DNA from 4 places in the Halomonas sp. THAF5a genome. Region 3 is predicted to be linked to each of the others. Evidence: riboswitches for the same ligand, from Rfam matches in the RefSeq annotation. Region 3 holds a riboswitch; each other region holds the start of a gene.
What was found. Region 3 has a riboswitch for thiamine pyrophosphate ahead of FIU83_RS04890 (3-oxoacyl-ACP reductase). Riboswitches for the same ligand answer to the same signal wherever they lie in the genome.
Positions count from the first base shown of each region.

Region 1 (7,696 bases), 1.1 Mb from region 3:
GCAGGTCGAGGCGTGCGAGGGCGTCCGCGAGCTCGACCTGCCAGGCATGGGCCGCGGCGAGATCGGGATGCGGGCCGAGCCGTTCGAGCGCGGCGCCCAGCGGCGCCAGCACGTCGGGCCAGGCGGCGGGGTCGGGCATGGCATCGTCGGCGAAGAGGGCTCGCCAGGACGAGGAACGGTGCAGCAGGCGCATGAACGCTCCGTGTCATGTCGCGCGTCGGCGATGGCTTGAGTCTAACGGCCACGCCTTTCCGCCACACTTGGGCGAAAGGCCAAGGCGGCAGGCGACGATGACAGGCGAAACGGGGAGTGAGCGGCCAGGGCGCGGCGCGCCGTCGAGGGGCAAGACGACGACGCCCCCGGGCGGGGGCGTCGTCGTCAGGGGCGGGCGTCGCTCAGCGGGGCGAGAACATCTCGTCGCCGACCTCGTCGATGAAGCGCTCGGCCTTGCTCAGCATCAGGGCGTCGCAGGCCTCGCGCCCGGGCACCATGTCGGAACGCTCGAAGCGATGCTCGAGCATCTCGCCGGCCCGCTCGTCGGTCGAGGTCAGCGGCTTGCGGATCCAGCCGCTGACGCGAAACTGGCCGCCCTGGTCGGCGGGCTCGGAGACGATCAGGTAGCCCTTGTATTCCACCGGCTCGGCGGCGGGCGCGCCCTTCGGCTCGCCCTCATGACCGCCGAACAGGCCGGACAGCAGCTTCTTCAGCATGGCACCTCCTGACGGGATGACGCCGGCACGAGGCCGGCGTCGGGGTGGCTCAATCCTGGCGACGGCCCTTGCCGGCGGCGATGCGCAGGCGCAGGGCATTGAGCTTGATGAAGCCCTCGGCATCCTTCTGGTCGTAGGCGCCGGCGTCGTCCTCGAAGGTCGCGATGGACTCGTCGAAGAGCGAGGCGTCGGACTTGCGGCCGGCGACGATAGCGCTGCCCTTGTAGAGCTTCATGCGCACCACGCCCGAGACGTTCTTCTGGGTCTCGTCGATGGCGGCCTGCAGCATGCGACGCTCCGGGCTCCACCAGTAGCCGTTGTAGATCACCTCAGCGTACTTGGGCATCAGCTCGTCCTTGAGGTGCGCCTCCTCGCGGTCCAGCGTCAGCGACTCGATGGCGCGGTGGGCGCGCAGCATGATGGTGCCCCCCGGGGTCTCGTAGCAGCCGCGGGACTTCATGCCGACGTAGCGGTTCTCGACGATATCGAGGCGACCGATACCGTTGTCGCCGCCCATCTTGTTGAGCGTCTCGAGCACCTCATGGGGCTTCATCGGCACGCCGTCGATGGCCACGATGTCGCCGTGCTCGAAGGTCAGCTCGACGTAGGTGGGCTGGTCCGGGGCGGCCTCCGGCGAGACGCTCCAGCGCCACATGTCCTCCTCGGCCTCGGCCCAGGGATCCTCGAGGATGCCGCCCTCGTAGGAGATGTGCAGCAGGTTGGCGTCCATGGAGTACGGCGACTTCTTCTTCTTGGAGGAGAAGTCCACCGGGATATCGTGCTGATCGCAGTAGGCCATCAGCTTCTCGCGGGAATTGAGGTCCCACTCGCGCCACGGGGCGATCACCTTGACGCCCGGCTTCAGCGCGTAGGCGCCGAGCTCGAAGCGCACCTGGTCGTTGCCCTTGCCGGTGGCGCCGTGGGAGATGGCATCGGCACCGGTCTGGTTGGCGATCTCGATCAGGCGCTTGGCGATCAGCGGGCGCGCGATGGAGGTACCGAGCAGGTACTCGCCCTCGTAGATGGTGTTGGCGCGGAACATCGGGTAGACGTAGTCGCGGGCGAACTCCTCGCGAAGATCCTCGATGTAGATCTCCTTGACGCCCAGGGCCTGGGCCTTGGCACGCGCGGGCTCGACTTCCTCGCCCTGGCCGATGTCCGCGGTGAAGGTCACGACCTCACAGTCATAGGTTTCCTGCAACCACTTGACGATGACGGACGTGTCCAGGCCGCCGGAATAGGCGAGCACGACCTTCTTGACATCGGACATGCTGAGGCTCCTTTAGGCAAACGATCATGAAAGACGGAGATTATAGCGCGACGAGCCTGGCGCGAACACCGGCGACGGGACGCGCTGCCACCAAGCTGCTAGACTGCCGCGGTCTAGAGATATGATGCCCCAGACAAGGAGAGGTGCATGAGCGAGGCGATGGCCCGCGAACTCATGGCGCAGCGGTTCCGCAGCTTCCTGCCCGTGGTGGTGGACCTGGAGACCGGCGGCTTCAACGCGCAAGGCGATGCGATCCTGGAGATCGCCGCGGTAACCCTGACCATGGACCCGGAGGGCAACCTGCTGCCCGACGCCACCTATGCCTACCATGTCACGCCCTTCGCCGGGGCCAACGTGGAACAGTCGGCACTGGACTTCACCGGCATCCGCCTCGACGACCCGCTGCGCCAGCAGGTCGCGGTCAGCGAGGCCGAGGCGCTGGGCGAGATCTTCCGCCCGGTGCGCAAGGCCATCAAGTCCCACGGCTGCACCCGCGCCGTGCTGGTCGGCCATAACGCGGCCTTCGACCACGGCTTCCTGAACGCCGCCGTGGCCCGCTGCGGCATCAAGCGCAACCCCTTCCACCCCTTCTCGAGCTTCGATACCGCCTCGCTCGCCGGCCTGGTCTACGGCCAGACCGTGCTGGCTCGTGCCTGCCGCGCCGCCGGCATCGAGTTCGACAACAGCGCCGCCCACTCGGCCCGCTACGACACCGAGCGCACTGCCGAGCTGTTCTGCGCCATGGTCAACCGCTACAAGGACCTGGGAGGCTGGGACCTGGCCCAGCGCGAGCAGGGCCTGGAGGAGAGCTGACGCCCGACGGCTCCCCTGCCCCCTCCACGAAAAAACCCGCCGGAGGCCCGGCGGGTTTTTTCGTGGTCAGCGTGGCGTGGCCGGCGCTCAGGCCTGGGCGTCGCCCTCGCCTTCCTGGGCGCGCGCGGCGGCGGCCTTGATCAGCGTCTCCAGCTCACCGGACTGGTGCATCTCGGCGACGATATCGCAGCCGCCGACCAGCTCGCCCTCGACCCACAGCTGCGGGAAGGTCGGCCAGTTGGCCACCTTGGGCAGCTCGGCACGGATGTCCGGGTTGTCCAGCACGTTGACGAAGGCGAAACGCTCGCCGCAGGCCATCAGCGCCTGGACGGTCTGGGCGGAGAAGCCGCACTGGGGCAGCTGCGGCGTGCCCTTCATGTAGATCAGGATGGGGTTTTCGCTGATCTGGCGCTGGATGTTCTCGACGGTAGTGCTCATGACGTCTCCCTGGCTCGTTGACGGGACTCGGCGGAAGGGCCCCGGGGATTTCGGGCAATACCCGACCGTGCGGGTCGGCCTTGTGATGCCGCCATTCTACTGATGCCGGGCGCGTTGCGCATCCCCCGCGGGCTGGCTAGGATGGTCGTTTTTTCCCGTGGAGCGCCCCCATGGCCACTCGCCATTTCCTCACCCTGCTCGATCTCAGTCCCGATGAGCTGCGCTACCTGATCCAGCGCGCCATCTCGATCAAGAACGGCCTGAAGACCCACGGGCCCACCTATACCCCGTTCGCCAACCGCACCCTGGCGATGATCTTCGAGAAGTCCTCGACGCGCACCCGGGTCTCCTTCGAGACCGCCATGGCGCAGTTCGGCGGCCATGCGCTCTTCCTGTCGCCCCGCGACACCCAGCTCGGTCGCGGGGAGCCGATCGGTGACACCGCCCGGGTGCTGTCGGAGATGGTCGACGCGGTGATGATCCGCACCTTCTCCCACGAAGGCCTCGAGGCGTTCGCCCAGGCCAGCACCGTGCCGGTGATCAACGCCCTGACCGACGACTACCACCCCTGCCAGCTGCTGGCCGACGTGATGACCTGGACCGAGCTGCGCGGCAGCGTCAAGGATCGCACCGCGGTATGGATCGGCGACGGCAATAACATGTGCCACTCCTGGATCAACGCCGCCCGCCAGTTCGAGTTCAACCTGCGCGTGGTCTGCCCCGAGGGCTACGAGCCGCGCCAGGACATCCTCGAGGCCGCCGGCGACCGGGTCAGCATCATGCGCGACCCCGATGCCGCCGTGGCAGAGGCCGACCTGGTCACCACCGACGTCTGGGCCTCCATGGGTCAGGAAGAGGAGCAGGCCAGGCGCGAGGCGGACTTCGCCGGCTTCCAGGTCACCGAGGCGCTGCTCGATCGCGCCCGGGAGGACGCCCTCTTCCTGCACTGCCTGCCGGCCCACCGCGGCGAGGAGATCAGCGAGACCCTGCTCGACGACCCGCGTGCCGTGGTCTGGCAGGAGGCGGGCAATCGCCTGCACGCCCAGAAGGCGCTGCTCGAGTTCCTGCTGCTGGGCCGCGTGGAGAGCTGACGGAGACGCGGCGGAGGTCGCCTTATACCTTGGTATGACATCGACCTTCGTCGCATGTATAATGCGCTGCAGCAACCCCATCCAGGAGATGCGGCAGCATGACAGATTCCCTTTCCAGCCACAGCGGCATGCAGCGCAGCCTGCGCCAGTGTCTCTCCCAGATGGCCACCCTGCTCTATCGACATGGCCATGTGCTCGAGACGGTGACCGTCAGCCATCGTGGCCTCGATCGCCAGGCCCTGAAGGCCCTGGACTCCGCCACCAGCGACTGGGCCCCCTGCCAGAAGATCCTCGAGAACAGCCAGGCCGCCACCTGGAACGACCAGCAGCGCCTGGTGCTGACCGGCCTCGGTCGCGAGCTGCTGTTCGACATGTTCGGCGAAGGGGCCGCCGACTGCGCCTGAGCCCGACGCTCCCCCACCCCGCACGACCTGCATGAAGACGATGCCCGGATGCGCCCTCGATTGCGCGCCCGGGCATTTTTGGTTAGGTTGTGACAACTTGTCGGGGAGCCCCGGTACGCTCGAGGTGAGGTACACGGGGGCTGAGATCGGTACGGCCGAACCCGTTGAACCTGATCAGGTTGATGCCTGCGGAGGGAACAAGCTGTCGTCTCGCCATGCAGCCCCCTGTCGTCATCCGCCTGTTCCTCCGCGCCTCCTGCTGGATGGACAACGCCATGACACCTCACACCGATCGCACCATCGCCGTGGCCGGCGCCGGCCTGCTGGGCCGCCTCGTCGCCTGGCAACTGCTGCGCGACGGCCATGCCGTCACCCTCTATGACGCCGGCGACCTGGAAGCGCCCGCCGCCGCCGCCTGGACCGCGGCCGGCATGGTCGCGCCGCTCTGCGAGACGGCGGTCTCGGAGCGCAGCGTCTTCGAGATGGGGCAGTTCGCCCTGGCCCAGTGGCCGCGCTGGCTCGAGGCACTGGACGCCAGCGGCCTGTGGCACCACCAGGGCAGCCTGATGGTGGCCCACGCCCAGGACATGGGCGAGCTCACCCAGTTCCGACGCGACCTCGCCCACGTGCTGGAAGAAGCACCGCCCTGCCGGGCGATCGACGACGCCGAGATCCATCGCCTGGAGCCCGACCTGGCGGCGAGCTTTCGCCAGGGCCTCTACCTGCCGGACGAGGCACACCTGGACAACCGCCCCCTGCTCGCGCGCCTGCTGGCCGAGATACGCCGGCTGGGCGGGACCTGCCACGCCCACTGTCCCGTTGCGACCCATCCCGGCGAAATCGAGACCGGCGACGGCCGCCGCGCCTTCGACCTGGTCATCGACTGCCGCGGCACCGGCGCCCGCCAGCATCATCCCAGCCTGCGCGGCGTGCGCGGCGAGACGCTGCACGTGCAGACCGCGGAGATCCACCTCTCGCGCCCGGTGCGCCTGATGCACCCCCGCTACCAGCTCTATGTGGTGCCCAAGCCCGACCAGCGCTTCGTCATCGGCGCCACCCAGATCGAGAGCGAGGACCGCTCCCCGGTCTCGCTGCAGTCCTCGCTGGAGCTTGGCAGCGCCCTCTACACCCTGTCGCCGGCCTTCGCCGAGGCGCGCATCCTGGAGCAGGGGGTCAACCTGCGGCCCGCCTTCCGGGACAACCTGCCCCATGTCACCGAGCGCGATGGCCTGATCACCGCCAACGGCCTGTTCCGCCACGGCTACCTGCTGGCGCCGGCGGTGGCCTGCCACCTGCTGGCCCGCATCCGCGGCCGGGGCGAGACGCCCTTCGCCGAGACCCTCACCGGACATCCGCCCCAGGAGAGCGCCGCATGACCGAGATCACCCTGAGCCTCAACGACCAGACCGCCCGCCTGCCGGCCGACACCGCGCTGGCGGATGCCCTTGCGGCCTGGCACTACGCCGAGCGGCGCGTCGCCGTGGCCATCAACGGCGAGTTCGTGCCCCGCTCCGCCTACGCCGAGCGCATCCTCGAGGACCGCGACCGCATCGATATCGTTGCCCCGGTGGGAGGCGGCTGATGACCATGATGAACGAACGACACGACGACGCCCTGACCCTCTACGGCGAGACCTTCTCCAGCCGCTTCCTGCTGGGCACGGCCCTCTACTCGTCACCCGCGGTGATGGAGGCCTCCATCAAGGCCTCCGGCTGCGACATGGTGACCCTGGGACTGCGCCGCCAGAACCCCGCCGACGGTGACGGCGACGCCTTCTGGCAGATCCTGCGCGACAGCGGCTGCCGGCTGCTGCCCAACACCGCGGGCTGCCGCTCGGCCCGGGAGGCCATCACCCTCGCCCAGATGTCCCGGGAGATGTTCGACACGCCCTGGATCAAGGTCGAGGTGATCGGCGACGACTACAACCTCCAGCCCGACCCCTTCGGCCTGCTGGAGGCCTGCCGGACGCTGATCGACGACGGCTTCAAGGTACTGCCCTACTGCACCGATGACCTGGTGCTCTGCCAGCGCCTGCGGGAGGCGGGCTGCCAGGCGCTGATGCCCTGGGGCGCGCCCATCGGCACCGGCCGGGGCCTGATGAACCGCTACGCCCTGCAGACCCTGCGCGAGCGCCTCGACGTGCCACTGATCATCGATGCCGGCCTCGGCGCCCCCTCCCAGGCCGCGGAGGCCATGGAGACGGGCTTCGACGGCGTGCTGCTCAACACCGCCGTGGCCAAGGCTCACCGGCCGCCGCTGATGGCCGAGGCCTTCGCCGAGGCGATCATCGCCGGGCGCAAGGCGTATCGCGCCGGGCTGATGCAGCAGCGCCAGACCGCCAGCCCCAGCACGCCGACCCTCGGCCAGCCGTTCTGGCACAGCGGCGGCTGAGCGCGCCGCCGCGTCCGCGCGGGCAGCGCCCCGCGCGGCGTCGAAAGGCATGACGCCGGACCGGGGAAGTCTGCTATCGTCGGGGCGACTCGACACCGACGACAGGAGACACCCGTGAGCCGCGAACGCGTTCCCGAGACCATGGCGGCCATGCTGCTGACCGGACATGGCGATGTTGACATGCTGGTCTATCACGACGATGTGCCGACCCCACAGCCCGGCCCCGACGAGGTGCTGGTCAAGGTCACGGCGACCGCCAAGAACAACACCGACCGCAAGGCGAGGGAGGGCCTCTACCCCACCAGGGAGAAGGGCGAGGTGACCTCCTTCGCCATGGGCGGCTCGCCCACCCTCACCTTCCCGCGCATCCAGGGGGCCGACGTGGCCGGCCGGGTGGTCGCCGTGGGCGAGGGCGTGCCGGATTCGCGCCTCGGCGAGCGCGGCCTGCTCGACTTCAACCTCTACCCCGACGCCCGGCGCGACCTCAACCTCATGCCGGACTACTACGGCCACGGCGCCGACGGCGGCTTCGCCGAATACGTCGCCGTGCCATCGGACCAGTTCCACCCTATCCCCAAC
Region 1 is NZ_CP045417.1:2,190,627-2,198,322, forward strand. It holds gene FIU83_RS09785 (DUF294 nucleotidyltransferase-like domain-containing protein) at 1-193, opposite strand, end outside; gene FIU83_RS09790 (HlyU family transcriptional regulator) at 396-710, opposite strand; gene FIU83_RS09795 (argininosuccinate synthase) at 760-1,980, opposite strand; gene rnt (ribonuclease T) at 2,128-2,793, shown strand; gene grxD (Grx4 family monothiol glutaredoxin) at 2,881-3,231, opposite strand; gene argF (ornithine carbamoyltransferase) at 3,402-4,322, shown strand; gene FIU83_RS09815 (hypothetical protein) at 4,421-4,726, shown strand; TPP riboswitch at 4,818-4,940, shown strand; gene thiO (glycine oxidase ThiO) at 5,002-6,102, shown strand; gene thiS (sulfur carrier protein ThiS) at 6,099-6,308, shown strand; gene FIU83_RS09830 (thiazole synthase) at 6,308-7,117, shown strand; gene FIU83_RS09835 (zinc-binding dehydrogenase) at 7,259-7,696, shown strand, end outside.
Region 1: another riboswitch for thiamine pyrophosphate. It lies ahead of thiO (glycine oxidase ThiO); the one in region 3 lies ahead of FIU83_RS04890 (3-oxoacyl-ACP reductase).

Region 2 (7,696 bases), 840 kb from region 3:
ATGGATGCTCCCCAGCGGGTCGCCCATCGCGTGCGCCGGGCCATCGAGACCGGGCGCGAGGAGACCCAGCTGGGCGGCCCGGAGCGGCTCTTCGCTCGGATCAACGCGATCGCCCCGAGCCTGGTCGACCGGGCCCTGCGCCGCCAGCTGCCCACCATTCGCCGCTTCCTCGCCCGCCCCGGGGGCGAGACGCCGTGAGGCGCACACCGCCCAGGGGCTCGACAGCCGCCTCGCGCCCGGCGACTATCCCGACAGCGACGCCGCCGACGTTGACCCTCGCAAGGACAGGACATGCGCATACTGCTGGTGGAGGATGATCCGAGCCTGGCCGCGGGCATCCGCCTGGCGCTCAAGCCCGAACACTACGCCGTGGACCGCCTGGCCGACGGCCGCCAGGCCCTGGCGGCGCTAAAGGGCGACGAGCCCTTCGATGCCGTGATCCTCGACCTGGGCCTGCCCGGGCTCGACGGCATGCAGGTGCTCGAGGCGGTGCGCCGGCGCGGCAATCGCGTGCCGGTGCTGGTGCTGACCGCCCGGGACGGCATCGATGACCGCATCGCCGGCCTCGACGCCGGCGCCGACGACTACCTGATCAAGCCCTTCCAGGTCGACGAGCTCAAGGCGCGGCTGCGGGCCCTGCTGCGCCGCAGCCAGGGGCAGGCCAGCCACGTGCTGGAGGCGCGCGGCATCCGCCTCGACCCCGCCACCCACAGCGTCAGCTGCCGGGACACGCCGGTGGCGCTGTCGCGGCGCGAGTTCGCCCTGCTGCAGGAGTTCCTCAGCCATCCGGGGCGAGTCTTCACCCGCGACACCCTGACCCGGCTGATCTACGGCTGGGACGAGGAGGTGGAGAGCAACGCCATCGAGGTGCACGTGCACCACCTGCGTCGCAAGCTCTTCCCCGAGCTGATCCGCACCGTGCGCGGCATCGGCTACGTGATGGACAAGGCCCCCTCATGACCTCGATCCGCCGCCGCACCCTCGGCGTGGTGCTGCTGATGTTCGGCCTGAGCATGCTGGTGATCGGCACCGTCAGCTACCACTACGCCGCCCACGAGGTCGAGGAGCTCTACGACGCCAACATGGTGCAGAGCGCCCGGCTGCTCGAGGGCCTGATGCAGGCCCCGCTGCCGGCGCCCCAGCGGGCCCTGCTGCTGGAGAGCATCGACACGGCGCTCAAGCGCGCCGAGCAGGCCGACCAGAGCATCGCCGGGCACCGCTACGAGAGCAAGCTGGCCTTCCAGGCCTGGCGGGGCGAGACCCTGCTGCTGCGCTCCGCCCTGGCCCCCGAGGCGCCGCTCACCGACCTGGACAACGGCTACGGCAACGCCCGGCTGGCGGACGGCGGTTGGCGGGTCTACGCCCTGAGCACGCCGGACGATGACCTGCGGGTCATCGTCGGGCAGCGGGAGGACGTGCGCGGCGAGCTGATCGCGGCCATCGCTCTGCGCACCCTGATCCCGGACCTGCTGGGCCTGCCGGTGCTGGGCCTGCTGCTGTGGTGGGCCACCGGCTGGGGCCTGCGGCCGCTGTCGCAGCTGGCCGCGCAGATCCGCAGCCGCGACCCCCAGAACCTGCAGCCGCTGGTCATGCGGCGGCTGCCCCGGGAGCTTGCGACCATCGCCGGCGCCCTCAACCGGCTGCTCGAGCGTATCCGCTCGCTGCGCGCCCGGGAGCAGCGCTTCATCGCCGATGCCGCCCACGAGCTGCGCACGCCGCTGGCCGTGCTCGACCTCCACGCCCAGAACGCCCTGGCCGCCGAGGATCCCGAGGATCGCCGCGAGGCGCTGGACAAGCTGCGCGGCGGCGTGGCCCGGGCCACCCGAATGGTCTCCCAGCTGCTCACCCTGGCCCGGCTCGAGCCCGAACAGGAGGGCGACGGCCGGGTCCGCGAGATCGCCCTGCTGCCCGAGGTGCGCGAGGCGCTGGCCAAGCTGATGCCGCTGGCCGTGGAGGGCCGCCAGGAGCTGCAGCTGGAGGCCGACGAGACGGCGGACTGGCGACTGGACGTGGAGCCCGGCACGGTCGACACCCTGCTGCAGAACCTGGTCGGCAACGCCCTTCAGCACTCGCCCGCGGGCGCGCTGATCCGCGTCATGCTCAGCGCCGGCCACGACGCCGTGACGATCACCGTCGAGGACCAGGGGCCGGGCATTCCGGCCGAGCAGCGCCAGCAGGTGCTGGCACGCTTCCACCGCGGCGGCCCCGGCGCCGGGGCCGGCCTGGGGCTCTCCATCGTCGATCGCCTGCTGCAGCGCCACCGCGGCGAGCTGCGCCTCGACGAGGCTCCGGGCGGCGGGCTGCGGGTCACGGCCTCGCTGCCGAGGACGCCGCGCGACGCGTGACGCAGGCCAGGCGCTGAGCCTCAGCGCTTCTCAGGCGCCTCACTGGCCCGATCGGGTCGCGACTCGTAGTCCACGCCGTGCTCGCCCAGATAGTCGCGAATCAGCTGTCTCACGACCTGAGAGGGCGTCAGGTCCTGGGCCGCGCAGAGCTGCTCGAAGGCACGCTTCTTGTGCGGATCGATCAGCAGGGTCAGGCGTGCCGTCTTCTTTTCCATGTCGCTTCTCCAGAGCATTATCATCAAATGTTAATGCTCACTTCCCTGCTGGGCAACGCCGGTGGCGTCTTTGCCGACCATGCCAATCACATGTTAATGTCGTTAACATAGATCACCGCCGCGATCTCCGGGAGGATCCTGCATGGCACGCCACCGACCGTCTCTTCCCGCCATCGCCACCGGCCTGCGCGCGGCCTGGCGAGACGGCTACGGCCTGGACGACCTGCGCCGCGACAGCCTGGCCGGGCTGACCGTCGGCACCGTGGCGGTGCCGCTCTCCATGGCACTGGCGATCGCCACCGGCGTGCCTCCCCAGCACGGGCTCTATACGGCGATCGTCGCCGGTGTGCTTATCGCGTTGACCGGCGGCTCGCGCTTCAATGTCTCGGGCCCGACCGCGGCCTTCGTCGTCATCCTCTTCCCTGTCGTCCAGCAGTTCGGCCTGGGGGGCTTGCTGATCGCCTCGATGATGGCCGGCGTGATCCTCGTGGCACTGGGCCTCACCGGCATGGGGCGCCTGATCCAGTTCGTGCCCTATCCGGTGGTGCTCGGCTTCACCGCGGGCATCGCGGTGGTGATCGCGGTGCTGCAGCTGCCCGACTTCCTGGGCCTCGAGGTCGAGCTGGGCGAGCATTTCGTCGAGAACCTCGGGCAGATCGCCATGTCGCTGCCGACCGTGGCCCCCCTCGAGCTGGGGGTCGGCCTCTTCGCCCTGGGGGTCATGCTGCTCTGGCCGCGCCTGGGGCTGCCGATTCCGGCGCCGCTGGTCGGCCTGGTGGCCGGGGCCCTGGCCGCCTTTGCCATCAACCACTGGCTGGCCGGGTCGGGCGCGGAGGTGGCGACCATCGCCTCGCGCTTCACATGGGAGGCTCAGGGCGAGGCGGGCGGCGGCATTCCCCCCATCGCGCCGAGCTTCATCGCGCCCTGGCGACTGCCCGGCGCGAACGGCGAGCCCCTGGCGGTGGATTTCGCCCTGATTCGCGCCCTGCTGGGGCCCGCCTTCGCCATCGCCCTGCTGGGGGCGATCGAATCGCTGCTGTGCGCCGTGGTCTCCGACGGGCTGACCCGGACCCGACATGATCCCAACGCCGAACTCATCGGCCAGGGGCTCGGTAACATCGTCGCGCCGCTGTTCGGCGGCATCACCGCCACGGCCGCCATTGCCCGCACCGCCACCAATATCCGAAGCGGCGCCCGCTCGCCGATCGCGGCCGTGGTACACGCGCTGGTGGTGCTGCTGGCGGTGGTGGCCCTGGCGGAGCTGCTGGGGCGGGTACCGATGGCCGCGCTGGCGGCCCTGCTGTTCATCGTCGCCTGGAACATGAGCGAGGCCCGTCATGTCCTGCACACCCTGCGCTCGGCCCCGCCGGGTGACGTGGCCATCCTCGCGACCTGCTTCACCCTGACCGTGCTCTTCGACATGGTGCTGGCCGTGGGGGTGGGCATGGGCCTGGCCGCCGCCCTGTTCATCCGGCGCATGGCGCTGCTCACCGAGACCCGTCGCGTCGACGGCGCGCCCCGGACCGACGTCGAGGCGCTGCCCGACGCGATCGCCCTCTACGACGTCGACGGCCCGCTGTTCTTCGGCGCCGCCGAGAAGGCGCTCACCTCGCTGCATCGCGTGGACCCGCAGGTGCGGGTCGTCATCCTCGACATGCACGATGTGCCGAGCATGGACGGCACCGCCATCGTGGCCCTCGAGGCGCTGATCGACGAGGTGCACCGCGAAGGCGTCTCGCTGGTGCTGGTCGGCCTGCCAACGCGGATCCTCGTCAAGCTGCGCCGGGCGGGCATCCGCCGATCGGCCGGCCGGCTGACCTGGTGCCGGGATCTTCCGCGGGGTCGACGCGTGGCGCAGCGCTGGCTCGAGCGACCCGTCTGAGCGTCCCAGGGCCACTGACACGCGACGGTCATCTCCCCTTAAGCGGCCGTTAAGCTGCCCCCCGTAGCGTCAGGGTACGGGGCCGATGCGCGGCCCGGCCACGACGAGGAGATGACCGCATGAGCACGATCCCCCTGGAGGCCCTGACCGTCCACGCCCGACAGGCCGGCGGGCTCGTCATCGCGGGCCTGCTGCTGCTGGCCCTTGGCGCGCTGCTGGTCGGCTGGCAGCCGGTGGCGATCCCGCTGGAGCTGGTCGCCCTGGGGGCGTCGGGGCTGGCGCTGCTGACGCCCGGCCTGCTCCAGCAGGAGGAGGCCCGGGAGACCCTCTACTGCCTGACCCTGGCCAGCCTGGTCACCCTGGTCGGCATTCAGCTGCTGGCCTGACGCCCACTCTTTACAGCCGCCGGGGCGACACGGATAGTGGGGCCTGACGACAGGGGCGCCGTGGCGATATCGACACGGCTGAGACGCACCCTTGGCACCTGACCCGGACAATGCCGGCGTAGGGAGTCGTGCCGCGCCGGCCGCCGCCGCGCCGGCACCTCCCCGCCGGGGAGGCCCCATGCATCACATCGACCCCGCCGCGCACCTCGACCGGGTGCGCGAGACCCGCCCGCTGGTCCACAACATCACCAACCACGTGGCCATGAACAGCATGGCCAACGTGCTGCTGGCGCTCGGCGCCTCGCCGGCTATGGTCCACGCCCGCGAGGAGGCCGCCGAGTTCACCGCCCTGGCCGGCGCCCTGACGATCAACATCGGCACCCTCTCGCCCCACTGGGTCGACGCCATGGAGGCCGCCGCACTGGCCGCCGGCGAGACGGGACGCCCCTGGGTGCTGGACCCGGTGGCGGTGGGCGCCACCCGCTACCGCCGCGAGACCGGCGAGCGGCTGCTGGCGCTCTCGCCGGACGTGATCCGCGGCAACGCCTCGGAGATCATCGCCCTGGCGGGCGGCGCCGGCGGCGGCCGCGGCGTGGACAGCACCGACCCCGCCGAGGCGGCCCTGGCGGCCGCCCGTCGCCTGGCCGAGCGGACCGGCGGCGTGGTGGCGGTGACCGGCGAGGTGGACCTGGTCACCGACGGCCGGCGCCTCGCCCGGGTGCGCGGCGGCCACCCGTTGATGCCCCGGGTCACCACTCTGGGCTGCGCGCTGACCGGGGTGGTGGCGGCCTTCCTGGCCGGCGCCGACGACCACTTCGCGGCGACGACGGCGGCGCTCGCTGGCTACGCCGTGGCCGGCGAGCTCGCCGGCGAGACGGCCCGCGGCCCCGGCAGCTTCGCGGTCGCCTTCCTCGACGCCCTCTACCACCTCGACCACGAGGCCCTCGCCGAGCGGGCCCGCCTGGAGATGACCGATGCCCCTTGATCTCTCGCTCTACCTCGTCACCGACGCCGGCCTCTGCGCGGACCACGGCCTGGAGGCGACCGTCGCCGCCGCGGTGCGCGGCGGCGTGACCCTGGTGCAGCTGCGCGACAAGCACGCCAGTGACGCCGAGATGATCGACCAGGCCCGCCGCCTCAAGGCGCTGCTGGCCGGCACCGGCGTGCCGCTGATCATCAACGACCGGCTGGAGGTGGCGCTCGCCGCGGAGGCCGACGGGCTGCACATCGGCCAGGACGACGGCGACGTGGCCCGGGCCCGCGCCGCCCTGGGCCCACAGGGGATCCTCGGCCTCTCGGTGCAGACCCACGAGCAGCTCGCCCGCCTCGACCCGAGCGCCCTGGACTACCTCGGGCTCGGCCCGGTGTTCGCCACCCCCAGCAAGCATGACCACGCCGAGCCGCTGGGCGTCGACGGCCTGGCCGCCTTGGTGGCGGCGAGTCCGCTGCCGAGCGTGGCCATCGGCGGGCTCAAGGTCGAGCACGCCGAGGCGGTGTACCGGGCGGGCGCCGACGGCCTGGCGGTGATCTCCGCCATCTGCGGCACGCCGGACCCCGAGGCCGCCGCGCGGCGTTTCGTTCGGTAACCCACTCGGTCAGTTCAGGCCCCAGGAGGCTGCGCTGCCCCCATCGCGTCACCCGGCGTCATCGTGATCATGGCCATGACCGCCGGACGATGCCGCCTGGACGGCGCAGCGTGCCACGCCTTCGGCCAGCCCATGCAGCAGCTGCGGATAGAGCGTCTCACCGAGCGGCAGGTCGACACCGAGGGGATCGATGACGATCGAGGTCTCGACGCCGGTGCCCTCGAACACGCTCTCGACCAGCGCCGGGTTGTACTGCGGCTCACGGAACACGCACTGGACACCGAGCTCGGCGACGCGCGCCTGGATCTCGCGGATGCGCGCCGGGCTCGGGTCCGAGGCATCGCCCAGGGAGATCGCCCCGGCCGCCGGCACCTCGAAGCGGTGCTCGAAGTACTGATAGGCATCGTGGAAGACGATGAAGCGCGTCCCACGGGCATCCGCGAGGCGGTCGTTCAGTTCGTCGATCAGGGTGTCCAGCTCGGCCTGTCCCTCGGCCGCGTTCTGGCGATAGACGTCGGCGTTGTCGGGATCAAGCTCGGCCAGCGATGCGGCGATGGCCTCGAGCCAGGCCTGGGCGTTCACCGGGTCGAGCCAACCGTGCGGGTCCAGGCCCTCATGGGCATGGCCGTGGCCATGGTCGTCATGCCCGTGATCGTCGTGGCCATGGTCGTCATGCCCGTGATCGTCGTGCCCGTGATCATCGTGGCCATGGTCGTCATGCCCGTGGTCATCGTGGCCATGGTCGTCATGCCCGTGATCGTCGTGCCCGTGATCATCGTGGCCGTGATCGTCACCCCCATGGTCATGCGCCTCAAACGTCGCTCCCTGACGAAACGCGTGACGCAGCGTGCCGGGCACCTCCATCAGCTCCACTTCCCGCGCGTCGCCGGCCAGCGACTGCCGGGCCCGAGCCAGCCAGGGCGTCAGGTCGTCGCTGACCCAGAAGACGACGTCGGCCCGCGACAGCGCCTCGGCCTCCGAGGGCCGCATGGAGTAGCCGTGCGGGGAGGCGCCCGGCTGGATCACCAGGTCGGGCGAGCCCAGCTCCCCCATCACGCGGTCGACCAGCGAGTGCACCGGCGGGATATCCACGGCCACGGCGGGCACCTCGGCCACCGCGACGGCGGGTGCCAGCAGCCAGGTCAGGCAGAGCGGACGTAGCAGGGTGTTCTTCATCATTCTCCTCCGGGATCCAGGGTACGGGCGGGCAGTAAACGAGCGATTGAGCCGAATAATGTTATGTTATAACATTAACGATCGTGTCAACACCATCCGACGCCCC
Region 2 is NZ_CP045417.1:244,194-251,889, reverse strand. It holds gene FIU83_RS01115 (SDR family oxidoreductase) at 1-198, shown strand, start outside; gene FIU83_RS01110 (response regulator transcription factor) at 292-960, shown strand; gene FIU83_RS01105 (ATP-binding protein) at 957-2,345, shown strand; gene FIU83_RS01100 (CopG family transcriptional regulator) at 2,366-2,560, opposite strand; gene dauA (C4-dicarboxylic acid transporter DauA) at 2,703-4,442, shown strand; gene FIU83_RS01090 (hypothetical protein) at 4,562-4,828, shown strand; TPP riboswitch at 4,870-4,970, shown strand; gene thiM (hydroxyethylthiazole kinase) at 5,007-5,813, shown strand; gene thiE (thiamine phosphate synthase) at 5,803-6,414, shown strand; gene FIU83_RS01075 (zinc ABC transporter substrate-binding protein) at 6,463-7,590, opposite strand.
Region 2: another riboswitch for thiamine pyrophosphate. It lies ahead of thiM (hydroxyethylthiazole kinase); the one in region 3 lies ahead of FIU83_RS04890 (3-oxoacyl-ACP reductase).

Region 3 (7,696 bases):
GCTCGGCATCGCGCCGGGCCATTCTATGCTAGGGAGAACGCCATGCTGTCGACCGCCCACGCCTTCTGGTGGCTCATCGCCTTCGCGGCGCTGTTTGCCGTGCCGGGCCTGCTCTACGCCCGCCGCCACAACGAGAGCCTCGAGGACTTCATCATCGCCCGCAACAGCCAGGGCGCCACCGCCACGGTGCTGACCCTGATGGCCTCGACGCTGGGCACCTGGATCCTGTTCGGCCCCGCCCAGGCGGCCACCTGGGGCGGGCTGGGCGCCATCGCCGGCTATGCGCTCGGCTCGCTGGCCCCCAGGCTGGTGATGATTCCGCTGGGGCGGCGCCTGCGCGAGCTCTCGCCGGGCGGCCACACGCTCACCGAGTTCGTGATGAGCCGCTACGGGCGCCCCATGTACGCCTTCACCCTGGTGATCATGCTGTTCTACCTGTTCATCTCCCTGGCCGCGGGGGTCACCGCCATCGCCAAGATGGTCGGGCTGCTGGCGCCGGTCCCGCTCTGGGCGACCAGCTCGGTGGTGATGGCCGCCACCCTGCTCTACACCCTGTACGGCGGCCTGCGCGCCTCGATCTTCACCGACAAGGTGCAGATGGTCGTGATCCTGCCGCTGCTCGCCGTGCTACTGATCGTCGGCTGGCAGGCCGCCGGCGGCCTCACCCCCACCCTCGCCGGCCTCGAGGCGACGGCGCCGCGGCTTCTTGACATCACCGACCTGGGCGGGCTCAAGGCCGGCCTCACCTTCTTTTTGGCCGTGATGCTGACCGGGCTCTTCTACCAGGGCAACTGGCAGCGGGTCTACGCCGCCCAGAGCAACCGCGCGGTGGCCCTGGGCTTTTTGCTCGGGGGCCTTTTGAGCGCGCCGATGATCTTCGTGATGGGGCTGTTCGGGCTGGCGTTCGTGGGGCTGGGGCTGCCCGGCGACGGCTCGGTGGCGCTGTTCAGCGTGCTGCTCGCCGACATCCCCGGCTGGTTCGCCGTGGGCCTGATCTTCCTCGGCCTGGCGCTGGTCATGAGCAGCGCCGACACCACCCTGAGCGCCGCCTCGAGCATGATCGCCGTCGACGGCGGACGGCTGCTGCCCGGCGCCAGCGACCAGCGGCTGATGCGCCTGTCGCGGTGGCTGATCCTGCTGCTGGCGCTGCCGGTGACCTTCGTCGCCGCCCAGGGCTACAGCGTGCTCTACCTCTTCCTGCTGGCCGACCTTCTCTGCTGCGCGGCGGCCTTCCCGGTCTTCTTCGGGCTCTTCAACCGCCGCTTCGATGGGCGTGCCGCGGTGCTCGCCACCGTCAGCGGCCTGATCGCCGGCCTCACCCTCTTCCCGGCCCCGGGCGATGCCCTGACCACGCTCATGGAGTCCTTCCTGCTCGCCACCTTCATGCCGGTCGTGACGGGCCTGGCGCTGCTGGTAGTGCTTCCGGCCAAGCAGCGCTTCGACTTCGCGGTGCTGAGCGCCGGCGCGCGACGCTTCGAGGGGTAAGCACCTTTCGCCTCACACGACAACGCCCCTCGAACGGGGCGTTTTTTTATGGTTCTTCGCAGATCAGCGTGAAACAGGCAGGGCTTGAGGCGAGGGCTGGATAGAGAAACGGCGGTGAATCCGAGTAAGCTGATATTCGCCAAAACGTCAGCCTACGGACACCGCCGTTGCCATGGATGCTACCCCGCTCAGCCTGTTCTGGAAAGGGTTCACTGTCGCCCACCACGAGTTCCTGGATCCTCAGACGCTACGGCTCCAGTTGGAGCCCGATGACCTGACCCCGCCTGTCTGCAGCGGCTGTGACCACGCCTGTTGCCTGGTCCATGACGTGCATCGCCGGCGCGTCCGCGAGGCGCCGCTGCTGATCTACCGAGTGGAGCTGGATGTCCCGGTGCGGCGCCTGCGCTGCCCGACCTGTGGTCCGACACGAGAGCGCATCGACTGGCTACCCGGGCGCTCGCCGGTCACCACCACACTGCGCCAGTGGGTGGAGCGCCTGGTCACGTTGCTGCCGATCCGGCATGTCGCGGATCTGGTCGGCTTGCACTGGCATACCGTCAAGACCATCGACAAGCAGCGCCTGCAACGCGACCTGCCGGCACCGGATCCGACACGCTTGCGGCGGCTGATGATGGACGAGTTTGCCCTGCACAAGGGACACCGCTACGCCACCGTGGTCGCCTGCGCCGACACTCAGCAGGTGGTATGGATCGGCGAAGGCCGCTCCCGCGAGTCGATCCGCCCCTTCTTCGCGTGGCTGGGCGAGGCACGAGAGCTGATCGAGGCCGTGGCCATGGACATGAACTCGGCCTTCGATTGTGAGGTGAAGGACCAGTGCCCCAACGCCGAGGTGGTCTACGACCGCTTCCACGTGGTGGCCAAGTACGGGCGCGAAGTGATGGATCGGGTACGCGTCGATCAGGCTAACCAGCTGCGCGACGACAAGGCGGCCCGCAAGGTGATCAAGGGCAGTCGTTGGCTGCTGCTGCGCAACGCCGACAATCTCAAGCCCGAGCAGGCGGTGAAGCTGGAGGAGCTGCTGGCGGCCAATGCGTCACTGACCACGGCGTACCTGCTCAAGGATCAGCTCAAGACCCTGTGGTTTGCCGACGACGAAGCCACCGCCCGAAACGCCTGGCAGGAGTGGCATGCCATGGCGACCAGCAGTGGCATCGAGGCCTTGGAACGTTTCGCCAAGCGGTTGGTCCCGTACCTCGAAGGGATCCTGTCCAGCGCCCGGCACCGGCTGAACACCAGCGTGCTGGAGGGCATGAACAACCGGATCAAGGTCATCAAGCGGATGGCCTACGGGTATCGCGACACGGCGTACTTCTTCCTGAAGATCCGTGCCGCATTTCCCGGCAAAGTGCGATGAACCTTTTATTTTGGGGAACCGCTATCGTGAGCGGATCGCCAGGAGGTTCAGCCCGGCGGGCGTTCGAGGCCGAGGTGGCCGCGCAGGGTGGTGGTGGTGTACGCCTCGCGGAAGAGGCCGCGGCGCTGCAGCTCCGGCACCACCTGGTCGACGAAGTCCTCGATCCCGCCGGGCAGCGACGGCGGCATCAGGTTGAAGCCGTCCGCGCCGCGGCCGTGGAACCAGCGCTCCATCTCGTCGACGATGCTCTCCGGGGTGCCGATCATGGTGCAGTGGCCGCCGCCGGCGGCGAGCCGCCCGAGCAGCTGGCGCAGGGTCGGCCGCTCGGTCTCGATGATGCGCAGGATGGTGGCGTAGCGGCCCTGGGGGCCGCGGAACTCGGCGAGCGGCGGCAGCGGCGGCACCGGCGCGTCCAGCTCCCAGTCACTGCAGTCCTGCTCGATGAACAGCCCCAGCTGGCGCAGCGAGGCCGCCACCGGCAGGCACTCGTCCAGCGCGCGCTGCTTGGCCCGGGCCTCCTCCATGGTGGAGCCGACGTAGGTGACGAGTCCCGGCAGGATCGGCACCGGCGCGGTACGCCCGGCCGCCGCCACCCGATCCTTGATGTCTCGGTAGTAGTCCTGGGCGGTCGCGAGGTCGTAGGCGACCGCGTAGATCGCCTCGGCATAGCGCGCCGCCAGGTCGCGCCCCTGGGAGGAGGCGCCCGCCTGCACCAGCACCGGATGGCCCTGGGGCGGGCGCGGCAGATTCAGGGGCCCGTCCACCAGGAAGTGCTTGCCGTGATGGTGGATCTTCTGCACCTTGTCCGGGTCGGCATAGCGCCCGTGTCGGTCGCGCTCGATGGCGTCATCGGCCCAGCTGTCCCAGAGAGCCAGCACCGTCTGCACGAACTCCTCGGCGCGGGCGTAGCGCTCGGCGTGCGCTGGCATGGCTTGATAGCCGTGGTTGCGCGCCTCGCTGTCGAACATCGAGGTCACCACGTTCCAGCCCACGCGCCCACCGGAGATGTGGTCCAGCGAGCCCACCAGCCGGGCCGCGTGGAAGGGCGTGTAGAAGGTGCTGGAGAGCGTGCTGATCAGGCCGATATGTCGGGTGGCGCGACTCATGGCGGAGAGCGCGGTCAGCGGCTCGAGATGCCAGTTGAAGCCGTCCTCCACGCTGCCGGCGCTCATGCCGTCGGCGAAGAACACCGCATCCAGCTTGCCGCGCTCGGCGGTGCGGGCCAGGGACTCGTAGTAGGCGATGTCGCCGAGCCGCTCGGCGCTGGAGTCGGGGTGGCGCCAGGCCGCGCGGTGGTGGCCGGCGCCCATCACGAACAGGTTGAGGTGCAGCGTCTCGTCGGGGCTTCGTGGTTGCATCATCCTTTCACCAGCCCGCCGTCGACGATCAGGTTCTGACCGGTGACCGCCCTCGCCCAGGGCGAGGCGAAGAACAGCGCCGCGTCGGCGAACTCCTCCGGCGTGGTCACCCGGCGCAGCGGGGTGTTCTGGGCGATCAGATCGAAGACCGCCTCCGGGGTCGCGCTGGACGCATCGGTGGTGCGCAGCAGGCCGCCGGAGATCATGTTCACGGTGATGTTGTCGGGCCCCAGGTCATTGGCGAGGGTGCGGGTCAGCGAGAGCAGCGCGGCCTTGCCGGCGGTGTAGTCGTGATAGGGCACGACGGGATTCTGGAAGAGGTTGGTGCCGACGTTGATGATGCGCCCGCCGCCCTGCTCGCGCATGCCGGCCAGCGCCGCCTGGATGGTATTGAGCGCGCCCCGGTTGACCCCCTCGAGCTGCTGCTGGAGGTGCGACCAGTCCAGCGCGTCGGCGCCGGGCCGCGCATCGCCGTTGAAGGTGAAGTCGGGCAGGGCGTTGTTGACCACGGTGGTGACCGGGGCGCCGAAGTGGGCCTGCGCCTGCTCGAACAGCTCCTTGACCGCCTCGGGATCGCGCACGTCGGCCTGCACGGCCAGGGCCCGCTCCGGGGCTTCCTTCACCAGCGTCTCGGCGGCCTCACGGCTCTGGTAGTAGTTGATCACCACGCGGGCGCCCTGATCGAGGAAGGCCCGGGTCAGTCGGGCACCGAGACCGCGGGCGCCGCCGGTGACGAGCACCACCTGCTGATCGAGGGGGAGAGAGGAAACGGCCATGAGAACTCCTTGCGACGCGGCAAGGGACGCCGCGCTGGAGCCGGCCGACATCCCTTCGCCAGTGTGAACTGGATCAGGTTCGACGGGTATCATCTCAGCGGCCGTGGCCGCACCCCGTGTCTGGGGCCACCATAGCGCATTCGGACAGGCAGCAACAGCCGGGGTGGCGTGATGGCTCGTGACGGGCGACGTGGTCTGACCGGAGAGGTCATGGCATCTGGTGGATGCGGAAAACGAGATACGACGAAACATCACCAGCCAGGCGGGCGCCTTGACTCATGATCGATATCTGGGAGGGTCATGCAAGATTGGAGCGGGAAAGGAGATGCGATGGGGCTGCCATCAGCCGGACTGGCGCCCCAGCTCATGACCCGAGCCTTGGCCTATCCGATAGGGAGTACTTAACAAGATTGGAGCGGGAAAGGAGATGCGATCGGACTGGCGCCCCAGCTCACGACGCGAGCCTTGGCTTGTCCGATAGGGAGTACTTAACAAGATTGGAGCGGGAAAGGAGATTCGATCGGACTGGCGCCCCAGCTCATGACCCGAGCCTTGGCCTAACCGATAGGGAGTACTTAACAAGATTGGAGCGGGAAAGGAGATTCGAACTCCCGACCCTCGCCTTGGCAAGGCGATGCTCTACCACTGAGCTATTCCCGCTTATCTGGTACGTGCTTGAGAGAAGTGGCGTCCCATAGGGGGTTCGAACCCCTGTTACCGCCGTGAAAGGGCGGTGTCCTAGGCCACTAGACGAATGGGACGCAATCATCACTCGAAAGAGCGAATGGAGCGGGAAAGGAGATTCGAACTCCCGACCCTCGCCTTGGCAAGGCGATGCTCTACCACTGAGCTATTCCCGCTTGGTCTTCTCGCACTGTGTTGCCACCGGATGTCGAAGGTGGCGTCCCATAGGGGGTTCGAACCCCTGTTACCGCCGTGAAAGGGCGGTGTCCTAGACCACTAGACGAATGGGACGCAAATTGTACCTTCAAACTACGCTCTTCCCGAGGAAAGATGGAGCGGGAAAGGAGATTCGAACTCCCGACCCTCGCCTTGGCAAGGCGATGCTCTACCACTGAGCTATTCCCGCACTCCGGCACCTGAACGAATCGAGTGGCGTCCCATAGGGGGTTCGAACCCCTGTTACCGCCGTGAAAGGGCGGTGTCCTGGACCACTAGACGAATGGGACGCATTGGCTCGCCTCGTCGAGGTGCGGCGAATATTACCGACACCCCCGGGGTGTGTCAAGCACCTCTCGTCGCTCGTTGATATCGCGTGACCTGTCACGGGCCGCGACTGGAAACCCCCGCCCCGTGAGATGTCAGAATGAGGGCGAGACGCCGAGCCTGCCGCCGGCTCCACGACGCAATGAGGAGAGAGGCCATGCGCAGCAAGATCCACAAGAGCGACGCCGAGTGGCGTGAGCAGCTGACGCCGGAGCAGTACCGCGTCACCCGCGAGAAAGGCACCGAACCGGCATTCAGCGGCAAGTACCATGTGAGCGACGAGCACGGCATCTACCACTGCGTGTGCTGCAATGCGCCGCTGTTCGAGAACGAGCACAAGTTCAACGCCGGCTGCGGCTGGCCGAGCTTCGACCGCCCCTTCACGCCGAAGTGCGTCGAGGAGCACGCCGACACCAGCCACGGCATGCAGCGCACCGAGGTGACCTGCGCCCGCTGCGACGCCCACCTCGGCCACGTCTTCCCCGACGGCCCGCCGGAGACCACCGGGCTTCGCTACTGCATCAACTCGGTGGCGATCGCCTTCCACGCCGGCGAGTAGCCCAGCCCCTCGAGCGCCCCGCTCGGCGACGGCCGTCCATCTGCTATGATGGGCGGCCGTTTTTATTCACGCTCACGCAGGAGAGGCTCGATGCTCGGCTGGTTTCCGGGACACATGAACAAGGCGCGCCGGCAGATCCTCGAGGCGCTGCCGGAGATCGACGTGGTGATCGAGGTGCTCGACGCCCGTCTGCCCTACTCCAGCGCCAACCCCATGCTCGCCGAGCTGACGCGCCACAAGCCGGTACTCAAGATCCTCTCGCGCGCCGACCTGGCCGACCCCGAGCGCACCCGCGAGTGGACGGCCTTCTTCGACGCCCAGGCCGACACCCGGGCCCTGGCCGTGACCACCACCCAGGCCCGCGAGCTCAAGCGCATCCCCAAGCTGTGCCACGAGCTGGCCGGCCAGGTGCGCGCCGACCGCGACGTGCGGGTGATGGTCATGGGCATCCCCAACGTCGGCAAGTCGACGCTGATCAACGGCCTGGCCGGGCGCACCATCGCCAAGACCGGCAACGAGCCTGCCGTCACCAAGCGCCAGCAGAAGGTGCGCATCGGCGGCCGGGTAGCGCTGATCGATACCCCCGGGGTGCTGTGGCCGAAGATCGAGGATCAGGCGAGCGCCCACCGCCTGGCGGCGAGCGGCGCCATCCGCGACACCGCCATCGACTACGTCGACGTCGCCGTGGTCGCCGCCGCCGAGCTGGCCCGCCGCTATCCCGAGGCGCTCAGCGCGCGCTACAAGCTCAAGTCGCTGCCGGCCTATACGGCGCACCCCGACGCCGACCAGGTGGAGGCCGACGGCCCCGAGCGAGTCGACCTGCTGGCCCTGTGCGGCTACGACGGCCATGCCATCCTCAGCGAGATCGCGTCAAAGCGCGGCGGCCTGCGCGCCGGCGGCGAGGTCGACCTGCACC
Region 3 is NZ_CP045417.1:1,086,321-1,094,016, reverse strand. It holds gene FIU83_RS04905 (sodium:solute symporter) at 43-1,485, shown strand; gene FIU83_RS04900 (ISL3 family transposase) at 1,658-2,860, shown strand; gene FIU83_RS04895 (LLM class flavin-dependent oxidoreductase) at 2,908-4,221, opposite strand; gene FIU83_RS04890 (3-oxoacyl-ACP reductase) at 4,218-4,994, opposite strand; TPP riboswitch at 5,028-5,121, opposite strand; tRNA gene FIU83_RS04885 (tRNA-Gly) at 5,580-5,654, opposite strand; tRNA gene FIU83_RS04880 (tRNA-Glu) at 5,680-5,755, opposite strand; tRNA gene FIU83_RS04875 (tRNA-Gly) at 5,780-5,854, opposite strand; tRNA gene FIU83_RS04870 (tRNA-Glu) at 5,894-5,969, opposite strand; tRNA gene FIU83_RS04865 (tRNA-Gly) at 6,010-6,084, opposite strand; tRNA gene FIU83_RS04860 (tRNA-Glu) at 6,109-6,184, opposite strand; gene msrB (peptide-methionine (R)-S-oxide reductase MsrB) at 6,379-6,780, shown strand; gene ylqF (ribosome biogenesis GTPase YlqF) at 6,871-7,696, shown strand, end outside.

Region 4 (7,696 bases), 150 kb from region 3:
AGCGAGCCGTGCTCGAGCAGTTCCTCCAGCACGAAGCGGAGATCGCGGACGGGAGCGGCATAGGGCGTCATGGGGGCACCTCTAGGAAAAATGATAGCCACGATAGTAGATTCCCTACTTTTCGTTGGCCATTAGCCCAAGGTCGCCCCTCTCCTCAACGCCCCTCAACGCCCCTCGACGGGCTCCCACTCCAGTTCCAGCTCCGCCTGGCTCGGAACCGGCTCGGGCTCGGGCTCCTCGAAGTAGACGATGTGCGGCTCGTCGGGCGGCGGCGGGCCCACCAGCGGCTCGGCCACCTCGACCTCCGGCACGGCATCGGAGAGATCCTCCACGTGCTCGTGCCCGATGGCGCCCTGCACCCACTCCTCGGTCACGGCGAGCTCGGCGCCCACCGAGGACATCGGGGTGGTGGCGGAGAACGGCGCCACCGGCAGCGGCGCCGGGCGCACGCTGCGCCGCCAGCCGAAGAAGAGCACCAGGAACAGCCCCAGTCCGCCGAAGGCCCAGAACAGGCCGGTATCGCCGGCGAGGCTCATCAACGGCGAGGCCAGCGGCGGGCTCACCGCCGAGCCGACGGCGTTGATCATCAGCAGGCCCTGGCTCATGGGGACCAGGGCGCCGGCCGGGGCGCGGTCGGCGGCGTGCCCCACCGCCACCGGATAGAGCGAGAAGATGCCGCCGCCGAGCAGGAACAGCAGCACCGCCAGTACCGACACGTTCATCGGCAGCCAGATCACCGCCGCAGAGATCAGGGTGCAGAAGGCGCCGATCAGGATCAGCACCAGCTGGCGGTCGTGGCGATCCGACCAGCGCCCGACCGGGTACTGCAGCAGCATGGCGCCGAGCACTACCACCGCCATCATCTGGCCGACCCGGTCGACGGAGAGCCCCGTGCGCTGCAGGTAGAGCGGCAGCAGCGAGTAGGCGGCGGCCACCGCCAGCCCCGAGCCGAAGCTGCCCATCACCCCGGTGGGCGTCAGGGTGACCAGGCGCAGCGGCGAGAGCGGCTCGGCCTTCTCGATCAGCGGCGAGACCCGCGGGATCATCGCCATGGGCAGCACCGAGAGCGAGGCCAGCAGGCCGATCACCATGAACGAGGCCGACCCGCCCATCGCCTCGGTGATGCCCAGCAGCAGCTGGCCGAGCACGCCGGCGGCGTAGAGGGCGATCATGTAGAGCGCCAGCAGGCGACCGCGCACCCCGGCATCGCCGGAGGCCAGCAGCCAGCTCTCGATGACCAGGTAGACCCCCACCGTGGCCCAGCCGCCGATCAGGCGCAGCGCGAACCAGGCCCAGGGCTCGTCCACCAGCCCCTGCAGCAGCACGGTGACCGCCACCAGCGAGGCGAAGCTACCGTAGGCGCGGATATGGCCGATCGCCAGCAGCAGCCGATCGTTGAGCATGGCGCCCAATGCCAGGCCGACGAAGTAGGCGGAGGAGACCCAGCCGATCACCACCGGCGACTCGCCGGCGGCGTCCAGGCGCAGGGTGATCACGGTGGCCAGGAAACCGTTGCCGATCCCCAAAATGAAGAGCCCCAGCAAGGGTGCCAGGGCCATGAGCAGCAGCTGCCGAGACATGGGCGAAACTCGCAACGAACGGGATGGAAGGGCGCCGCCGCGGCCGGGCAGCAGGGACTCGCAGGATCGAATATACGCCCGCCGCCAAGCGCCGCCAATCCCCTCGGCGAGGCCGATTGGCGGCTTTTTTCCTCATGATAACGGCAGGTTATCGAACCTGGCCCGATGCCCCCCGCTGCAGCAATACCACGTCGTCGGCGGGAAAGTGCACGCCCAGATCGTGGTGCCGGGCGAGCCAGATGAAGGTCGCCTCGCTGAAGAAACAGACGTGGGTGGGGTCGAGGATGTAGTGCCAGTCGGCGAAGGCCTCGCGGGTCGTGACGCGCTTGGTCATCAGCCCCAGCCAGCCGCCGGGCTCGAGCCGGTCGACCAGCCGCACGAGCTCCTCGCCGGGGGCGAAGAGGTGCTCCACTACCTCGGTGGCGGTGATGAAGGCGTAGCGACGCGCGAAGACGCCCTCGTCGGGCGCGAAGAAGGGGTCATAGATGGCCATCGGGTGGCCGGCCTCCTCGAACATCACCGAGAGGGTCGGCCCGGGGCCCGACCCGAAGTCGAGGCCGGGCGCGCCCGGGGCGAGCCGCTCGCGCAGCGGGTCGAAGAGCCGCGACAGGAAGCGCCGATAGCCGGGGTCGTCGGGGGAGTTCTCGTGCTGGTCGTAGACCGCCCGCTCCGCCGCGGGGTCGAGGCGCTGGGCCGGCGGCACGAAGACCAGCGCGCAGCGGCCGCAGCGCTGATAGTCGCGCCGGGCGTCGCGGTGAAAGGGCGCGGTATCGACCGACGCGCATAGCGGACAGATCAGCATCATCGTATTCTCTTGCCAGGCCATCATTCCGAGGAGACATGCATGCTGTCAGGTCTGGACCACCTGGTCATCACCGTGACCGACATTTCCCGCGCCGTGGATTTCTACTCCCGCGTCCTGGGGCTCGAGGTCCGCTACCGCGACCGTGAACGCGTCGACCTGATGCTGGGCGACATGGCCCTGCGCCTGCACTGGACCGCCACCGACATCGTGCCCCGGGCCGCCACGCCGACCCCCGGCAGCGTGGATCTCTGCGTGCGCAGCCTGCTGCCGCTGGACGAGGTCCAGCGTCACCTGGAGGCGCTGGACGTGGAGGTGGAGCTCGGCCCGGTGCCCCGCCAGGGCGCCACGGGCGAGCTCAGCTCGCTCTACCTGCGCGACCCCGACGGCAACCTCATCGAGATCAGCCGCCCCGTGAAGCCGCAGCCCGCCAGCGCTCCCTGACGCCGCCGCCGGCCTGGGACCGCGACCGGGGCGACCCGGTGTCATTGTCGGCCCCGGTCGGTATCATTGGCCCCAGCCAAGCCACCATCAGGGACGAGCCATGAACGATCCCCTCCCCCGAGAAGACGACCGGGCCGTCGCCGAGCCCGGCGGCGCCCCCGACACGACCATTCCCATCGTGGTCTACGTGCTGCACCTGGCCGGCATGGTCACCGGCGGGCTGACCTCGCTGGTGGCCGTGGTGATCGCCTACGTCTACCGCGGCAACGGGCCCCACTGGCTCGACGAGCACTACCGCTACCAGATTCGCACCTTCTGGCTGGCCCTGCTGTTCTTCGGCGTCTCCGGCCTGCTCACCCTGGTGCTGATCGGCTTTCTGACCTGGCTGGCCGCCGTGGTGTGGCTGGTGATCCGCTGCGTGAAGGGGCTCAAGGCGCTCAACGAGAAGCGGGCACCGGACAACGTCGACACCTGGTGGGTGTGAGCCATGAGCGACGGTGACTCCCACCTGCCGGCCCTTCAGGCTCGCGCCATCGCGACCCTATGGCACGGCCTCGCGAACCGACGCCTGACCACCCTGTGGCGACTGGCCCGGGTCATCGGCCCGCTGGTCGAAAGCGTCAGCCGCCGCGAGCGCCGGGTCACCCGCATCAACCTGGCCGAGGCCTACCCCTCCCGCGGTGACGCCGAGCGGCGCCGGATGGCGCGAGCGAGCCTGACCCACTCCGCCGCCACCATGCTGGAGCTCGGCTTCGCCTGGATGGGCGACCCCGAGCGGGTCGAGGCATCGATCGTCGAGGTGCACGGCCGCGAGCTCCTGGACGAGGCCCGTGCCCAGGGGCGCGGCGTGATCGTACTGGCGCCCCATTTCGGCAACTGGGAGGTGCTGAACTTCTGGCTCTCCGGCCACTTCCCCTTCACCGCCATGTACGAGCCGCCCAAGCTCGCCGGACTGGACCCGGTCATCCGCCGGGGCCGCGAGCGCCGCGGCGCCCGCCTGGTGCCCACCAACCCCCGCGGCGTGGCCGCGCTGCTCAAGGCGCTCAAGCGCTCGGAGGCGGTGGGCATCCTGCCCGACCAGGTGCCCAGCTGGGGCAGCGGTGTCTTCGCGCCCTTCTTCGGCCGGCCCGCCTACACCGCCACCCTGCTGCCCAAGCTGGTGGCCCGCACCGAGGCGCGGGTCGTCACCGGCGTCGCCCTGCGCCTGCCCGGCCGGGGCTACGCCCTGCACTTCCTGGCCGCCGACGAGCGGGTCCACGACCCCGACGAGGCGGTCTCGGCCGCCGGGGTCAACGCCTGCGTGGAGTCGACCATCGCCCTGGACCCGGTCCAGTACCAGTGGGAGTACAAGCGCTATCGCAAGACCCCCGAGGAGGCCGAGGGAAGGCCCGGCTGGAAGCGCTTCCGGCTATACTGAGACCAGGCAAGACTCGGCGACGGCTGGTAAATCCTCGCCGGGATGCTAGAGTAGGCACTTCGCTTGACGGGGTGCCGGTAGAACCGGCTGAGATGGCGCAGGGTGTCGAGACAACGGACGACACCGAGCGCTGGTCCCGTGGAACCTGATCCGGCTAGCACCGGCGTAGGAATCAAGCGGTGACCAGTGCCCTGCCGGCATTCCCCCTGGCCACCCTCTCCCGCCCCGCTTCCGGATCGCCCCTTGACCGGAGGCATGATGGGCTACCGTTTCGACGACCTTACCGCGGCCAGCCAGAACGACTGGCGGGACTATATCGAGCACGCCTTCGTGTGCCGACTCGGCGACGCCACCCTCGAGGAGGGCGCCTTTCGCCACTATCTCCAGCAGGACTACCTGTTCCTGATCCACTTCGCCCGGGCCTACGCCCTGGCCGCCTACAAGAGCCGCGACCTGGGCGAGCTTCGCCACGCCTTCGAGGGCATGAAGACCATCGTCGACGTGGAGCTGGGGCTGCACGTTGAGTACTGCCGCGGCTGGGGCATCACCGAAGAGGACCTGGCGCGCCTGCCCGAGGCCCGCGCGACGATGGCCTACACCCGCTACGTGCTGGACACCGGCCACCGTGGCGACCTGCTCGACCTGCGCGTGGCCCTGGCCCCCTGCCTGGTCGGCTACGGCGAGATCGCCCGCTGGCTCAGCGGCCGGGCCACCACGGTGCGCGGCGCGGCGAACCCCTATGACGCCTGGATCGCCATGTACGAGAGCGAGGCGTACCAGCAGGCCATGGCGGACGAGCGCGCCTGGCTCGACGCCCGCCTGGCGGAGGTGACGCCGGCGCGCTTCGCCCAGCTCACCGACGTGTTCCGCGACGCCACCCGGCTCGAGATCGACTTCTGGCAGATGGGGCTGGATCGCGCGGACTGAGAGATATCTGCCGAGTGAATCAGCTGCCCCCGGATCGGCCCCGGGCTAGATAAACGAGATAAAAGATGATGACACGGCCCGCCATCACGGCGGGCACCACCACGCTTGACGGGGCGCCGTTGATGACGGCTGAGACCATGCGCTTGCCAGCATGGATCCCGTTGAACCTGAACTGGCTAGGACCAGCGTAGGGATCAAGCGACAGGCCGCGTGCCTCCCGGCACCCGGCCCCTGTCCTTCCCACCTGTGTCCTCCCTGCACAAGACCCCGACAATCCAAGGGAGAACACCATGAGCAAGACCGCCCATTTCCTCGCCGAGAGCGCCCGCGTCGACGAGGCCGCCATCCAGCCGCTGCCCGGCTCGCGCAAGGTCTTTGTCACGGGCTCGCGCCCCGATATCCGGGTCCCGTTCCGCGAGATCAGCCTCTCGCCGACCCGCACCTCCGGGGAGGACGAGGCCAACCCGCCGCTGCTGGTCTACGACACCTCCGGCCCCTACACCGACCCCGACGCCGAGATCGATCTGCGACAAGGCCTTCCCGAGCTTCGCCGCGCCTGGATCGAGGAGCGCGGCGACACCGAACTTCTCGACGGGCCGACCTCCGAGTACGGCCGCCGCCGGGCCAACGACCCGATGCTCGCCAACCTGCGCTTCGACCTGACCCGCACGCCCCGTCGCGCCAAGGCAGGCAAGAACGTCACCCAGCTCCACTACGCCCGCCAGGGCATCGTCACCCCGGAGATGGAGTTCATCGCCATCCGCGAGAACCAGCGTCGCCAGGCGCTTTCTGCAAAGTACTCTGGCACCGAGGAGGTCGAGCGCATCCTCGGCCACCAGCACGCCGGCCAGGGCTTCGGCGCGCGCCTGCCCGAGGAGATCACCCCGGAGTTCGTGCGCGATGAGGTGGCCGCCGGCCGGGCGATCATCCCCTGCAACATCAACCACCCGGAGTCCGAGCCGATGATCATCGGCCGCAATTTCCTGGTGAAGATCAACGGCAACCTCGGCAACTCGGCGGTCACTTCCTCCATCGAGGACGAGGTCGACAAGATGACCTGGGGCATCCGCTGGGGCTCGGACACCATCATGGACCTCTCCACCGGGCAGAACATCCACGAGACCCGGGAGTGGATCATCCGCAACGCCCCGGTGCCGATCGGCACCGTGCCGATCTACCAGGCGCTGGAGAAGGTGGGCGGCGTGGCCGAGGATCTGACCTGGGAGGTGTTCCGCGACACCCTGATCGAGCAGGCCGAGCAGGGCGTGGACTACTTCACCATCCACGCCGGCGTGCTGCTGCGCTACGTGCCGCTGACCGCCAAGCGGGTCACCGGCATCGTCTCCCGGGGCGGGTCGATCATGGCCAAGTGGTGCCTCTACCACCACCGGGAGAGCTTCCTCTACACCCACTTCGAGGAGATCTGCGAGATCTGCAAGCAGTATGACGTCGCCTTCTCGCTGGGCGACGGCCTGCGCCCGGGCTCGGTGGCCGACGCCAACGACGAGGCGCAGTTCGCCGAGCTCGAGACCCTCGGTGAGCTGACCCGCATCGCCTGGCGGCACGACGTCCAGGTGATGATCGAGGGCCCCGGCCACGTGCCCATGCACCTGATCAAGGAGAACATGGACAAGCAGCTCACCGAGTGCGATGAGGCGCCCTTCTACACCCTCGGGCCGCTGACCACCGACATCGCGCCGGGCTACGACCACATCACCTCAGGCATCGGTGCTGCCATGATCGGCTGGTACGGCTGCGCCATGCTCTGCTACGTCACGCCCAAGGAGCACCTGGGCCTGCCCAACAAGGACGACGTCAAGACCGGCATCATCACCTACAAGATCGCCGCCCACGCCGCCGACCTCGCCAAGGGTCACCCGGCCGCCCAGCGCCGCGACAATGCGCTGTCGAAGGCGCGCTTCGAGTTCCGTTGGGAGGACCAGTTCAACCTCGGCCTCGACCCCGACACCGCCCGGGAGTACCACGACGAGACCCTGCCCAAGGACTCCGCCAAGGTGGCGCACTTCTGCTCGATGTGCGGGCCGAAGTTCTGCTCGATGAAGATCAGCCAGGAGGTCCGCGACTCGTTCTTGAAGAGCGAGGCCAAGGACAAGGGCATCGACGGCAACCCCGAGTTGGTAGAACGAGAGACGGTGGAGCGAGGCATGCAGGAGCAGGCCGAGAAGTTCCGCCAGGAGGGGGCCGAGATCTACCAGGAGGTCTGAGGCAACGCCGCGACCGTCACCGTCCGTGACGGTCGCGAGCTGCCCTATACACACGCAAACGCCCCCGCCGGTTAGTCAGCGGGGGCGTTTTTTGCATGGCGCGGCGAACGTGCGCCCGGCGCTTAGAAGCGGAACGTCATCCCGACGCTCGCGGCGTCGAAGGTGTAGTTCGACTCGTCCAGGTAGCGGACGTAGTCGGCCCCGAGGGCGAGGTTCGGGGCCACGTCGAACTCGGCGCCACCGCCCCAGGAGAAGCCGGTCTCGTCGTCGACATCGAAGTCCACCTCGGTGAAACCGGCCA
Region 4 is NZ_CP045417.1:936,832-944,527, reverse strand. It holds gene FIU83_RS04240 (acyl-CoA dehydrogenase) at 1-71, opposite strand, end outside; gene FIU83_RS04235 (MFS transporter) at 165-1,580, opposite strand; gene FIU83_RS04230 (class I SAM-dependent methyltransferase) at 1,729-2,385, opposite strand; gene FIU83_RS04225 (VOC family protein) at 2,425-2,826, shown strand; gene FIU83_RS04220 (hypothetical protein) at 2,927-3,310, shown strand; gene FIU83_RS04215 (lysophospholipid acyltransferase family protein) at 3,314-4,243, shown strand; TPP riboswitch at 4,301-4,432, shown strand; gene tenA (thiaminase II) at 4,502-5,170, shown strand; TPP riboswitch at 5,270-5,381, shown strand; gene thiC (phosphomethylpyrimidine synthase ThiC) at 5,461-7,395, shown strand; gene FIU83_RS04200 (porin family protein) at 7,518-7,696, opposite strand, start outside.
Region 4: another riboswitch for thiamine pyrophosphate. It lies ahead of tenA (thiaminase II); the one in region 3 lies ahead of FIU83_RS04890 (3-oxoacyl-ACP reductase).